3 regions of the Anaerobutyricum soehngenii genome follow, and region 3 is predicted to be linked to each of the others. Evidence: predicted binding sites of a transcription regulator. Region 3 holds the regulator's gene; each other region holds the start of a gene.
What was found. The regulator HrcA, encoded in region 3, represses chaperone genes, less so after heat shock. The targets are predictions, from matches to a motif close to TGTTAGCACTCNNNNNNNNNGAGTGCTAACA.

Region 1 (4,276 bases), on a different contig from region 3:
ATGCTTGATATCATGTCATATACTGCCTTTTGTGCGTGAACATAAGCAGATCCGCCGCCACTGATGATGCCCTCTGACACAGCAGCCCTAGTGGCATTTAATGCATCCTCTATACGATACTTAGCTTCCTTCATCTCTGTTTCAGTTGCGGCTCCAATCTTAATAACTGCAACACCACCGCCGAGCTTAGCCACCCGGTCTACCAGCTTATCCCTGTCGTACTCAGAAGCATCTGCAGCCTGTCTCTTAATCATTGCGATTCTTTCTTCAATGTCCTGTTTCTTGCCCTCGCCATCCACGATGGTTGTATGTTCCTTTGTTACTTTAACTGATTTAGTCTGTCCAAGCATATCAACTGTGATATCCTTTAATTGCATGCCAAGGTCATCGAGTACTGCCTGTCCACCTGTCAGAATTGCAATATCCTTTAACATCTCCTTACGACCATCACCATACCCCGGTGCCTTTACAGCTACGACCTTGAGTGTGCCTCTCAACCTGTTTACGATTAGTGTTGTAAGTGCTTCACCCTCTACGTCATCTGCAATAATCAGCATTTCTCTTCCCTGCTGCATTACCTGCTCCAATATAGGAAGAATATCCTTTATATTAGATATCTTTTTGTCCGTAATCAAAATGTATGGATGATTCATATTAGCTATCATCTTTTCTTTATCATCACACATGTAAGCAGATAAATAACCGTTGTCAAACTGCATTCCCTCTACAACCTCTATCTCTGTCTGCATCGTCTTTGATTCTTCTATTGTGATGACGCCATTCTCTCCAACCTTTTCCATTGCATCGGCAATCATTGTTCCGACTTCATCATTACCTGCAGATATTGCAGCAACCTTTGCAATGTGATCTTTTCCGGTTACAGGCTTGCTCATTTTAACCAGTGCTTCAATAGTTGTATCTGCTGCTTTCTTCATTCCTTTTCGCAAAATAATTGGATTTGCACCTGCTGCTATATTTTTCATACCCTCGCCTACTAGAGCCTGTGCCAAAACAGTTGCCGTTGTCGTGCCGTCTCCTGCAATGTCATTCGTTTTGGTTGCGACCTCTTTCACAAGTTGTGCACCCATATTCTCATAAGGATCTTCCAGTTCAATCTCCTTTGCAATCGTAACACCATCGTTCGTAATCAAAGGAGTTCCGTAAGATTTATCCAATACAACGTTACGTCCCTTAGGTCCGATTGTCACCTTTACTGTATCTGCCAGCTTATCAACGCCTGCTTCCATCTTTTTTCTTGCATCGATATCAAACAAAATTTCCTTTGCCATGTTAATTCCTTCTTTCTACATATAAAATAACTGTATTTTTATTTTACTACTCCACAATTGCAATAATATCGGACTGATTTACGATGATATATTCCTCATCCTCCAACTTAACATCTGTACCGGAATACTGAGAATAAATCACACGGTCGCCTTCTTTTACCTGCATTTCTGTTTTCTTTCCATTCTTTTCACTTCCAGGTCCTACTGCAATGACAACAGCTGTCTGTGGCTTTTCTTTTGCACTATCCGGTAATATAATTCCGGACTGGGTTTTTTCTTCTGCTTCCTGCTGTTTTAAAACAACACGCTCTCCTAATGGTTTTAACTGCATAATCATTACCTCTTTTCTTTATTGTTAGCACTCTCTTGTATTGAGTGCTACTTATTTTGTAAAAAATATATGCTTCATATGAAGCATATATAAGCAGTTTGTTTCCAAACTGTTTGTTTAAAAAGGATTATAGCACATAAAAAACCTATGTCAACCCATTTTTTCAAAAGAAATAAAAAAATTGCACACCGATTACTCGGTGTAACAATTCCTAGTCATTCTCCAACAATCTGTCTATATTATGACTAATCTGCTCAGACACCCGGTTAAATACCGCCAAAGAACTTTCATCAATTCCTTCCACCACCTTGGCGGTTAACTCTGCCCAGAGAATCTCCATTTCCTGACAAAGATGTTCCGACGCATCAGCCAGCTCATATTTCACATATCTACGATCTTTATCATCTCTTTTGCATACAATGTATCCTTGTTTAACAAGATTCTCTAAAGTAGTAGACATATGACCTTTATTCATCTGCGTGTACCGACATATATCCGTCAATGTTGTTATATCATCATAATGAGATAGCAAATAAACAACTTCCAGTTCCAATCTGTTTAGGTTTGTCTTATTTTTTACATCAACCATAGCTTTTTCAAGAAGACGATTAAACTTTCCACCTCTCAAATTTTTTTCAATATTCATCAAAATTTCACTCCTATTTTGTTTTTACTCTTTTTACAAAATATCAAATTAATCCATCAAAATTTTTTTCATGGGACATCTTATCATTTATCATATCATATCGCCTACATTTTTTCCACATAAACCACCCCAGTATTTGACTGCCCGAGTGCCATCAAATCCTATTTCTATACTCTTACTTCAAATCCATTCTTGAATATGAATCTTATATCATCCTTAGCTTTTACAACCACTTCCTGCACAAGGCTGCTCCAAATCCCGGCATCGAACTCGCAGGTTAAGCCGTCCTGCTTCTCCAAAGTGCGAATGAACCCTTTGAACAATTCTCTCTTCGCCTTCTTGCTTTCTATCTGCTCGGCGATGTCATCATACTTAGCTTTTGACTTTTCATACCTTGCCGTAAGTTCGGCATAGCGTTTTTCATACTCATCTTGGTCTAATGCCACACGGCTGTTCTCTGCAATGGCAATCTGCATCTGCTCCGAGATGATATTAAGTTCTGTGATGCTATCCTGTAAATTCCTGTCAAGTGAATCCGTCTCACAGACCATTTCCATCATAACTTTGGTGTTAGCAAGAATCTCATCTCTTTCAGAAAATAACTTGTTGGCTGCCTTAATGAATAATTCCTTTAACTCATCCTCGTTGCTATGATGACTAATTTCTAAACAAGGCTACCCTAAATCCCCTCATCGAACAGACATTGATATTTATATTGCAATGTCCTTTTCCCTCCTCGCTGTAGAATTCACTACCTGTTCGCATTTCTGTTTTTCAACAACCTTCTGCTTAGCCTCCATCCGCTCTTTTATAGACTTCGGCCTTACAAATTCCTTGAACTCTTCCACTAATCCTTTTACATTAAAGAACTTATCATATTGCAGTACTTTATCCTTCCATGTTTTCACTTGAACCATTAGGTCATCAATTATCCCCTGCATGTGTTCCAGTTCCCGATCATAGATTTCATTTAATTTTTCCAAAGTCCCTGGTGCCTGCGCCATATCAATAAGACGGTTGAAATCTTTCTCAGAAATTTTGACTGATGGCTCACTTCCAAGAATAGAGGGAAGCTGTTTTGCATTCTTACGAATCACCGCAAGTTCCTTTGCAACAGGCTTTCCAGCAGCCAATACTTTATCAATTTTCTTTTCATATACTGCATAGCGTTTTTCCCTGTCTTCGATTTGCTCATTTATTTCATCAAGATGCTTTTTGCTTTCTTCAACTTCTTCCCTTGCATCTGCAATTTCAGCACCTACTGATGCAATCACACTCTCAGCTTCCTGTTTTTCGGCATTTAAGATTTCAAGTTCTGCCGTCAATTCCTCTGTAGCCCGCATAGCTACCTTATATTCGGGAATTGTGTAATTATCACGTTTTACTCCAAGGATTTCTACCTCAATCCCCCGCTCCAAACACAATCCTTTTAAATATTCACGTTCTCTTTCCTGCCAATGAGTTGTCTCATTATCTGTCTTTGAGACAGCCGGAGCAATCCCCATTTCCTGTAAAGCCTTTGTAAGACTATTTCTTGTATGCATCTTTGTTTTATATCCATGTGCTACAGGAATATAATCAAGATGCAAATGTGGTGTTGCTTCATCCATGTGGAGAACCGCATTAAACAAATACAGATTCGGATTTCGTTCCTGAAAACTTCTGGCATATTCATCTAATATTTCACTTGCTGCTTTTGCGTCCACAGATAGATTTCCCTCTGAATCCAGGACACCTGTATCATCCTTTTTTCCAATCTGTACAACAATCTCATAAAATTGTTTCTCTCCATTTCCGGAATTCTTTATGTCCTTCAAATAATCCGTAACCTGCCGGTCCTTTCGTTTCTGCTTTGCATTATATTCTGCTATCGCTTCACCAAAGAGCTGATTATAAGCTTCTCTGATTGGCTGCTTAATATACTCCACATTCCATGCAGTTCGATTACGATCTACATTTTCCGCAATAAAATCTCTATTATTATGGGATATGCTCCCTTTTCCTTTTACA
Region 2 (4,276 bases), on a different contig from region 3:
AGGAGCAGGGTAAGAAGCTTATGAAGGTGGGTAGATTTTTTGTAAGCAGCCAGACCTGTTCTGTTTGTGGTTACAAGAATGTTAAAACGAAAAATCTTGCGTTAAGAGAGTGGGATTGTCCGCAGTGCGGGAACCATCACGACAGAGATGTAAATGCGGCGATAAATATCAGAAATGGAGGAATGCGGCTGGTAAATGCATGACCGCAACATAATAACCTAATACAAACCGTGGGACACACGGGGATAGCTCGCATATGCTTAGCACGGTAGTGCTATCGAACGAGAACCAAACTTGCCGAGGATGGGAAGCTCCCACCTCTACAGGTTGGGGAGGATGTCACGAGATTCCACCGGATGCCATTCGTGAGTTGATCATCAATGCCATGGTGCATCGTAGTTATCTGGATCATGGTACAATACAGGTTGCGGTATATGACAACCGTTTGGAAATCACTTCTCCCGGAAAGCTGCCAATGGGACAAACGATGGAGCGTATGAAAGAAGGTTATTCCAAAATTAGAAATGAAGCCCTTGCCCATGCGTTTGCCTATATGAACCTGATTGAGCATTGGGGAAGCGGCATTCCGAGAATTATTGATAAAGTAAAAGCTGTCGGATTGCGAGAGCCGGAGTTTATTGGTGGCGAAGTGGATTTACGTATCAATATTTATCGAGGTCAGGTTGATACCAATAACGCCATAATTAACGCCAATGGCACTAAAAATGACGCTAATGGCGTTAAATGTGGCGCCGATGATGGCACTAATGGCACTGAAGTGCCGCTTAATAAGGAACAGACGCAGATAGAAAAATTGTTGCAGATTATAGAGAAGAATCCGTCTGCAACACAGGCCTATTATGCAGAAAAAATGGGTATATCGAAAAGAACGATTTCTCGAATGTTCGCTTCTTTACAGGAAAAAGGTAGATTGGTACAGGGCGGAACAAAACGAAAAGCAAATTGGAAAATTATAAGGTAGGAGGACAGCATGGATACAGATAAAATAATACAAGATTTAAATCGCAGGTTTGCTGCACCTCTGCCTGAGTTTTATCAGCGTCGTATCATTTTTCTGGTACAATGAAGATAAGGAATTTGAGGATAAACTGGATGAAGTGGTTTTGGAAAATGCAAAGGTGATTGCGGTCTCATTATTATATGTGAACATGAAATAGCAGTAGGCATAATGAGAAAAATAGGGTAATATAACAGTAAGCAGTTGGGACAGTTTTGAAATGCCAATTTGGCATTTCAAGTTATAGAAGGGAATCGATAATGAAAAAAGAGATATTAATAGCAGATAATATTGATAATATTTATGATGAAATAAATGCGTTAATCAGGGAAAAGAAAACTAATGTAAAAAAAGTTGTGAATGATGCTATTATTTCTCTTAATTGGGGAATTGGAAAAAGACTTAGTGTGGAGTTAACTGGAAATAATAAGCCTGAGTATGGAAAAAAGGTTGTTGCAGAAGTCAGTAAACGGCTGGAACAGGAGTATGGTTCGGGATTTGATAAAACATCAATTTCAAGAATGATTAAGTTTTATCAGGAATTTCCTGACTTCGAAAAAGTTGCGACATTGTCGCAACAATTGACCTGGTCGCATTTTGTAGAGATTCTGCCAATACAAGATGAGTTAAAAAGAGATTTTTATGCTGCAATGTGTATGCAGGAAAGCTGGTCAATGCGAACACTGCGTGAAAGAAAAAAATCCATGCTTTATGAACGAACTGCAATATCGAAGAAACCAGAAGAAACGATTAAAAATGAAATTGCGGAATTACGAGATGATGGAAAAATGAGTCTGGATCTTTTTTACAGAGATCCATATATGCTTGATTTTCTCGGTTTACGTGATACTTATAGTGAAAAAGATTTAGAAAATGCTATTCTTGCAGAATTAGAAAAATTTATTCTGGAAATGGAATCGGATTTTGCATTTTTAGCAAGACAGAAACATTTTGTACTGGATGGCAAGGACTACTATATGGATTTATTATTCTATCATAGAGGCTTGAGAAGGTTGGTTCTTGTCGAACTAAAGCTTGGGGAATTTGAACCGCAGGATAAAGGACAAGTCGAGCTGTATTTGCGATGGCTGGAAAAGAATGAAAGAGTGGAAGGTGAAGAAAGTCCGGTTGCACTTATATTATGTGCAGAAAAATCACAGGAAACTATAGAATTAATGCAATTGGATCATGGAAATATTCATGTGGGACAGTATATGACCAAAATGCCTCCAAAAGAACTTTTAGAACAGAAGCTATCCCTTGCTATTGCAAATGCGAGAGAATTGTTAGAACAAAGGAAAGAAGAATAGAAATTTTCAATTTAATAATGAAGTGCAGAGAAAGGCGTGAGTCATAGAAATGTGGCTTGCGTCTTTTTCTGTCTGGAAAGGAAGTGAGATAGAATGGCACAGGTCTTTCGTGTAGAACGAAACAAGAATTTTACGGTAATGAGCAACCATCATTTCAAGAACAAAGATTTGTTGTAAAAATGTGGTAAAATCAAGAAAACTGAGTGCGAAAGAGAATATTACGCCATGCACAGCTCGGGAAAGAATTCCCTCGCTGTAGGGCTGTCGCCCTATATATTTCCATGAAAGAAACCTCCTTTTCATGCAAGCTTGAAGGAGTTTTTTTCATGGAAATATGCATGGCTTGTAGTGTTCACAAAATTTTCACAAATAATTAGCACTCGACCCTTGACGTGGCTAATAGAAGGTGCTATATATATGTTATACGAAGTGTAGAACAAATAAGCATCTTCGGGTTAGGAGGAACTTATATGAATATAAATAAATTTACGCAAAAGTCATTAGAGGCTGTGAACAGTTGTGAGAAACTGGCTTATCAGTATGGCAGTCCGGAGATTGATCAGGAGCATTTTTTATACAGCTTACTTACCATTGAGGATAGTCTGATTTTAAAGCTGATTGAGAAGATGGAAGTGAATAAAGAAGCATTTCTGTCACAGGTACAGCAGGCAGTTGAGAAGAAGCCAAAAGTTTCCGGTGGACAGACTTATATTAGTAAGTCTTTGAATCAGGTACTTGTGAGTGCGGAGGATGAAGCGAAGGCAATGGGAGATGAGTATGTTTCTGTAGAACATCTTTTCCTTTCTTTAATGAAGTATCCGAATACAGAGATTAAGAAACTGTTTCAGGCATATGGAATTACAAGAGAGCGCTTTCTTCAGGCATTATCTACGGTAAGAGGTAACCAGAAGGTTGTCAGTGATAACCCAGAAGCCACTTATGAGACACTTGAAAAATATGGTTATGATCTTGTAGAACGAGCAAAACAACAGAAGCTTGATCCGGTGATTGGTCGTGACAGCGAGATTCGTAACGTGGTTCGTATCCTTTCAAGAAAGACAAAGAATAATCCGGTATTGATTGGTGAACCTGGTGTTGGTAAAACAGCCGTTGTTGAAGGCCTTGCACAGCGAATCGTGAAAGGTGATGTGCCAGATTCTTTAAAGGATAAGAAGTTATTTGCCCTTGATATGGGTTCATTAGTTGCCGGAGCAAAGTATCGTGGTGAATTTGAGGAACGTTTAAAAGCGGTTCTTGAAGAAATCAAAGCGAGTGATGGACAGATTCTGTTGTTTATTGATGAGCTGCATACAATTGTTGGTGCCGGTAAGACAGACGGTGCGATGGATGCAGGTAACTTATTAAAGCCTATGCTTGCCAGAGGTGAACTTCACTGTATCGGTGCTACAACACTGAATGAGTACCGTCAGTATATTGAAAAAGATGCCGCATTAGAGCGTCGTTTCCAGCCGGTTATGGTTGATGAACCAACTGTGGAAGATACGATTTCTATCTTAAGAGGTTTAAAAGACCGTTATGAAGTATATCATGGTGTAAAGATTGCAGACAGTGCGTTAGTTAGTGCTGCTGTGTTATCCAACCGTTATATTACAGATCGTTTCCTTCCAGATAAGGCAATTGACCTTGTGGATGAAGCTTGTGCGATGATTAAGACCGAACTGGATTCGCTTCCAGCAGATCTTGATGAAGTACAGAGAAAGATTATGCAGTTAGAGATTGAGGAAGCAGCTTTGAAGAAAGAAACGGATCGGCTTAGTGTAGAACGTCTGGAGAATCTTCAGAAAGAATTAGCAGAGCTGCGTGAGGACTTTAAGTCAAGAAAGGCATCCTGGGATCAGGAGAAATCCGCAGTGGAGCGTGTTTCAAAGTTAAAAGAAGAAATTGAGAGTTTAAATAATGAGATTCAGATCGCACAGCGTAACTATGA
Region 3 (4,276 bases):
GTTTTAAATGATATTTTAAATAATAAAGATACTTATCAGGTAAGAAGTGTTTTTATAGGAGGAGGGACCCCATCTCTTCTTTCCGGCGATCAGATAAAGAATATTATGCAGGTAGTTCAGAAATACTTTCTTATAAAAGAGGAAGCAGAGATTACAATGGAGGCGAATCCGGGAACTCTTACAAAGAAAAATCTTTCTGCATATAAAGATGCAGGTATAAACCGTCTGAGTATGGGATTGCAAAGTGCGGATAATTCCTGCCTGTATTTATTGGGAAGAATTCATACATGGGAAGAGTTTTTGAAAAATTATGAGCTGGCTAGAAAGGCTGGATTTGAAAATATTAATATTGATCTGATGAGCGGTCTTCCGGGCCAGACGATGAGTATCTATAAGAAAACGCTTGAAAAAGTAATGGCATTGCGACCGGAGCATATTTCTGCATACAGTCTTATTTTAGAAGAAGGAACCCCTTTTTACGAATCAGAAGAGATTCATAAAAAGATTCCGAATGAAGAAGCAGACCGCGAAATGTATCAGTTTACAAAGGAGATTCTTGCAGAAAACGGATATGACAGATATGAAATTTCTAATTATGCATTAAAAGGAAAGGAATGTATTCATAATCTTGGATATTGGAGCGGGGTTCCATATATTGGCTTTGGGCTTGGCGCATCTTCTTATTTTGAAGGAACTCGTTTTTCAAATGAGAGAAACTTGGAACATTATAAAAAAGAGCCGTATGTTCCTTTTATGATGAGGGAAGATTATACTGTATTAAGCCAAAAAGATAAAATAGAAGAATTTATGTTTTTAGGGCTGCGCAAACGAGCTGGCATTTCTAAAAAAGAGTTCAGGGAGTGTTTTCATAAAAATATCATGGACGTGTACGGAGAAGTGATATCTAAATATGAAAAGATTGATCTGCTTGAATGGATAAAAAATGGGGAAATGCTTCGTCTTACAGATGCAGGAATCGATGTGAGCGATTATATTTTCTGTGATTTTATGTTGTAAAAAGATTTTAAGAAAAAAATCGAAAATATACTTGACAAGGATTGCAGATAGTGATAACTTAATGAATGTAGATATTAGCACTCGATAATGATGAGTGCTAATAACTAAGAAGGAAGGGAGTAAGAGATGGAACTGGATGAACGTAAGATGAAAATTTTAAAAGCAATTATTTCTACTTACTTAGAGACCGGAGATCCGGTAGGAAGCAGAACGATTGCCAAAGATTCTGATTTACATTTGAGTTCAGCAACGATTCGTAATGAGATGGCGGATCTCGAAGAACTTGGATATATCCTCCAGCCACATACTTCTGCCGGAAGGATTCCTTCAGATTTAGGATATCGTTATTATGTGAACTGTCTGATGGAAGAGAATGATGAGATTCGAATCAGGGAAACCGAGAGGGAGAAGGAACATCAGGATCTGATTAATAAGATGGATCGCATGGAAGAGGTTCTGAAGAACGTTGCAGATTTACTTGCAGCGAACACGAACTACGCTACATTGATTTCCACACCACAGATTAAGGAATCGAAGCTTAAGTTTATTCAGCTTTCTATGGTGGATACACAGAGGCTTTTGGTAGTAATCGTAGTTGGGAATGATACGGTAAAGAACGTACTCATGAATATGGATGAACCACTTGGAAATGACGAGATTTTAAAACTTAATATTTTGTTGAACTCTTTTCTTCAAGGACTGACACTGAATGATATTAATATCGAGTTAGTTCATATGATGAAGGTGCAGGCAGGGATGCATGCAGATATTTTAGAAGGAGTTTTCAGTGGAATTGTAGAGGCAATTCACGAAGCAGACAACATGGAGATTTATACCAGCGGAGCAACGAATATGCTTAAGTATCCTGAGCTTGTTAATCCTGAGCATACAACAGCACTTCTTGATACATTAGTGGAGAAGAAGCAGCTTGTAAAGCTTGTGGATGATACAGTGAATCAGGAAGAAAAACATGGCATACAGGTTTATATCGGTAACGAGACGCAGGTACAGTCTTTAAGGGATTGCAGTATCGTAACTGCCACTTATGAATTGAAGGAAGGCGGAACAGGAACGGTCGGAATTATCGGACCGAAACGAATGGATTACCGAAAGGTTGTAAATACTCTCAGAAATCTAACCGATGATTTAGATGAGATTTTTAATAATAAATCATAGAAAGGTGGTACTTAAGTGGAAGAAGAAAAAAAAGTATCCGACGAAAGTATCGTAGAAGAGGCGAAGGGAGAGACTCCGGAAGAAACAACGACGGAGGACGGAACGGAAGCCAAAGAGACAAAAGAAACAAAGACGAAAAAGAAAAAGAAGTCTGCAGCCGCTCTTGAAATTGAATTAAAAAAGAGTGAAGAAAAGGCAGCAGAGATGACAGATAAATATCAGCGTCTGATGGCAGAATTTGAGAATGCCAGAAAGAGAAATGCAAAAGAGCAGAGCCATATGTATGATGTAGGAGCGAAAGAGGTTCTTGCAAAGTTACTTCCGGTTGTTGATAATTTTGAAAGAGGTTTGGATGCTCTTTCAGAAGAAGAGAAGGAAGGGGCATTTGCTCAGGGATTTATCAAGATTTATCAGCAGATGATTACCGTACTTGAAGAAATCGGTGTAAAACCGATGGATGCTGTAGGAAAGGAATTTAATCCAGATTTTCATAATGCAGTTATGCATGAAGAGAATGAAGAGATGGGTGAGAACCTTGTATCTGAAGAGTTCCAGAAAGGATATATGTACAAAGATGGAGTTCTTCGTCACAGCATGGTAAAAGTAGTTAATTAGTCATATTTTAGATATATGAATTTGACAGAATACAGGAGGAAATAATTATGGGTAAAATAATCGGTATTGATTTAGGTACAACAAACTCATGTGTAGCAGTAATGGAAGGTGGAAAACCTGTTGTTATCACAAATGCAGAAGGAATGAGAACAACTCCTTCCGTAGTAGCTTTCACAAAAACTGGTGAAAGAGTTGTCGGTGAGCCGGCAAAGCGTCAGGCAGTAACAAATGCTGACAAGACTATTTCATCAATCAAACGTGAAATGGGTACAGATTATAAAGTAACAATTGATGATAAAAAGTATTCTCCACAGGAGATTTCCGCAATGATTTTACAGAAGTTAAAATCTGATGCAGAGAATTACTTAGGAGAAAAGGTAACAGAAGCAGTTATCACTGTTCCTGCATACTTCAACGATGCTCAGAGACAGGCAACAAAAGATGCAGGTAAGATTGCAGGCCTTGATGTAAAGCGTATCATTAACGAGCCTACAGCAGCAGCTCTTTCTTATGGCCTTGATAACGAGAATGAGCAGAAGATCATGGTATATGACTTAGGTGGTGGTACATTTGATGTATCTATCATTGAGATCGGTGATGGTGTTATCGAAGTATTATCTACAGCCGGAGATAACCGTTTAGGTGGAGATGATTTTGATAATGTAATCACACAGTATATGTTAGAGGATTTCAAGACAAAAGAAGGTGTAGATTTATCTACAGATAAGATGGCAATGCAGAGATTAAAAGAAGCTGCTGAAAAAGCGAAAAAAGAGCTTTCTTCTTCTACAACAACAAACATCAACCTTCCTTTCATTACAGCAACTGCTGAGGGTCCAAAGCATTTTGAGATGAACTTAACAAGAGCAAAATTCAATGAATTAACAGCTCACTTAGTAGAAAGAACAGCAACACCTGTTTCTAAAGCATTAAACGATGCAGGCCTTAACGCTTCTGAATTAAGTAAAGTATTATTAGTTGGTGGTTCTACAAGAATTCCAGCTGTACAGGATAAAGTAAAACAGTTAACAGGTAAAGAGCCATTCAAGGGAATCAACCCAGATGAATGTGTAGCAATCGGTGCTTCTATTCAGGGTGGTAAGTTAGCAGGTGATACAGGTGCCGGCGATATCCTTCTTCTGGATGTAACTCCATTATCCTTATCTATCGAGACAATGGGTGGTGTTGCTACAAAGTTAATCGAGCGTAACACAACAATCCCTACAAAGAAGAGCCAGATTTTCTCTACAGCAGAGGATAATCAGACAGCAGTAGACATCCATGTTGTACAGGGTGAGAGACAGTTCGCAAGAGATAACAAGACTCTTGGACAGTTCCGTTTGGATGGTATTCCACCAGCAAGAAGAGGTGTACCTCAGATTGAAGTAACATTTGATATCGATGCAAATGGTATTGTAAATGTATCTGCAAAAGATTTAGGAACAGGAAAAGAACAGCATATCACAAT

Region 1: a site for HrcA is predicted at 1,643-1,673, ahead of groES (co-chaperone GroES). Genes of this name have one in related genera too.
Region 2: a site for HrcA is predicted at 2,700-2,730, ahead of clpB (ATP-dependent chaperone ClpB). Genes of this name have one in related genera too.

Annotation. Positions count from the first base shown of each region.
Region 1 covers NZ_VULP01000043.1:10,899-15,174, forward strand. Annotated here, with positions in the region: gene groL (chaperonin GroEL) at 1-1,289, opposite strand, end outside; gene groES (co-chaperone GroES) at 1,336-1,620, opposite strand; gene FYJ25_RS13760 (MarR family winged helix-turn-helix transcriptional regulator) at 1,832-2,266, opposite strand; gene FYJ25_RS13765 (hypothetical protein) at 2,434-2,826, opposite strand; gene FYJ25_RS13770 (plasmid recombination protein) at 2,977-4,276, opposite strand, start outside.
Region 2 covers NZ_VULP01000008.1:101,378-105,653, reverse strand. Annotated here, with positions in the region: partial or broken gene FYJ25_RS05890 (RNA-guided endonuclease TnpB family protein) at 1-203, shown strand, start outside; partial or broken gene FYJ25_RS05885 (ATP-binding protein) at 341-982, shown strand; gene FYJ25_RS05880 (PDDEXK nuclease domain-containing protein) at 1,279-2,328, shown strand; gene clpB (ATP-dependent chaperone ClpB) at 2,799-4,276, shown strand, end outside.
Region 3 covers NZ_VULP01000028.1:18,884-23,159, reverse strand. Annotated here, with positions in the region: gene hemW (radical SAM family heme chaperone HemW) at 1-1,017, shown strand, start outside; gene hrcA (heat-inducible transcriptional repressor HrcA) at 1,144-2,193, shown strand; gene grpE (nucleotide exchange factor GrpE) at 2,209-2,808, shown strand; gene dnaK (molecular chaperone DnaK) at 2,856-4,276, shown strand, end outside.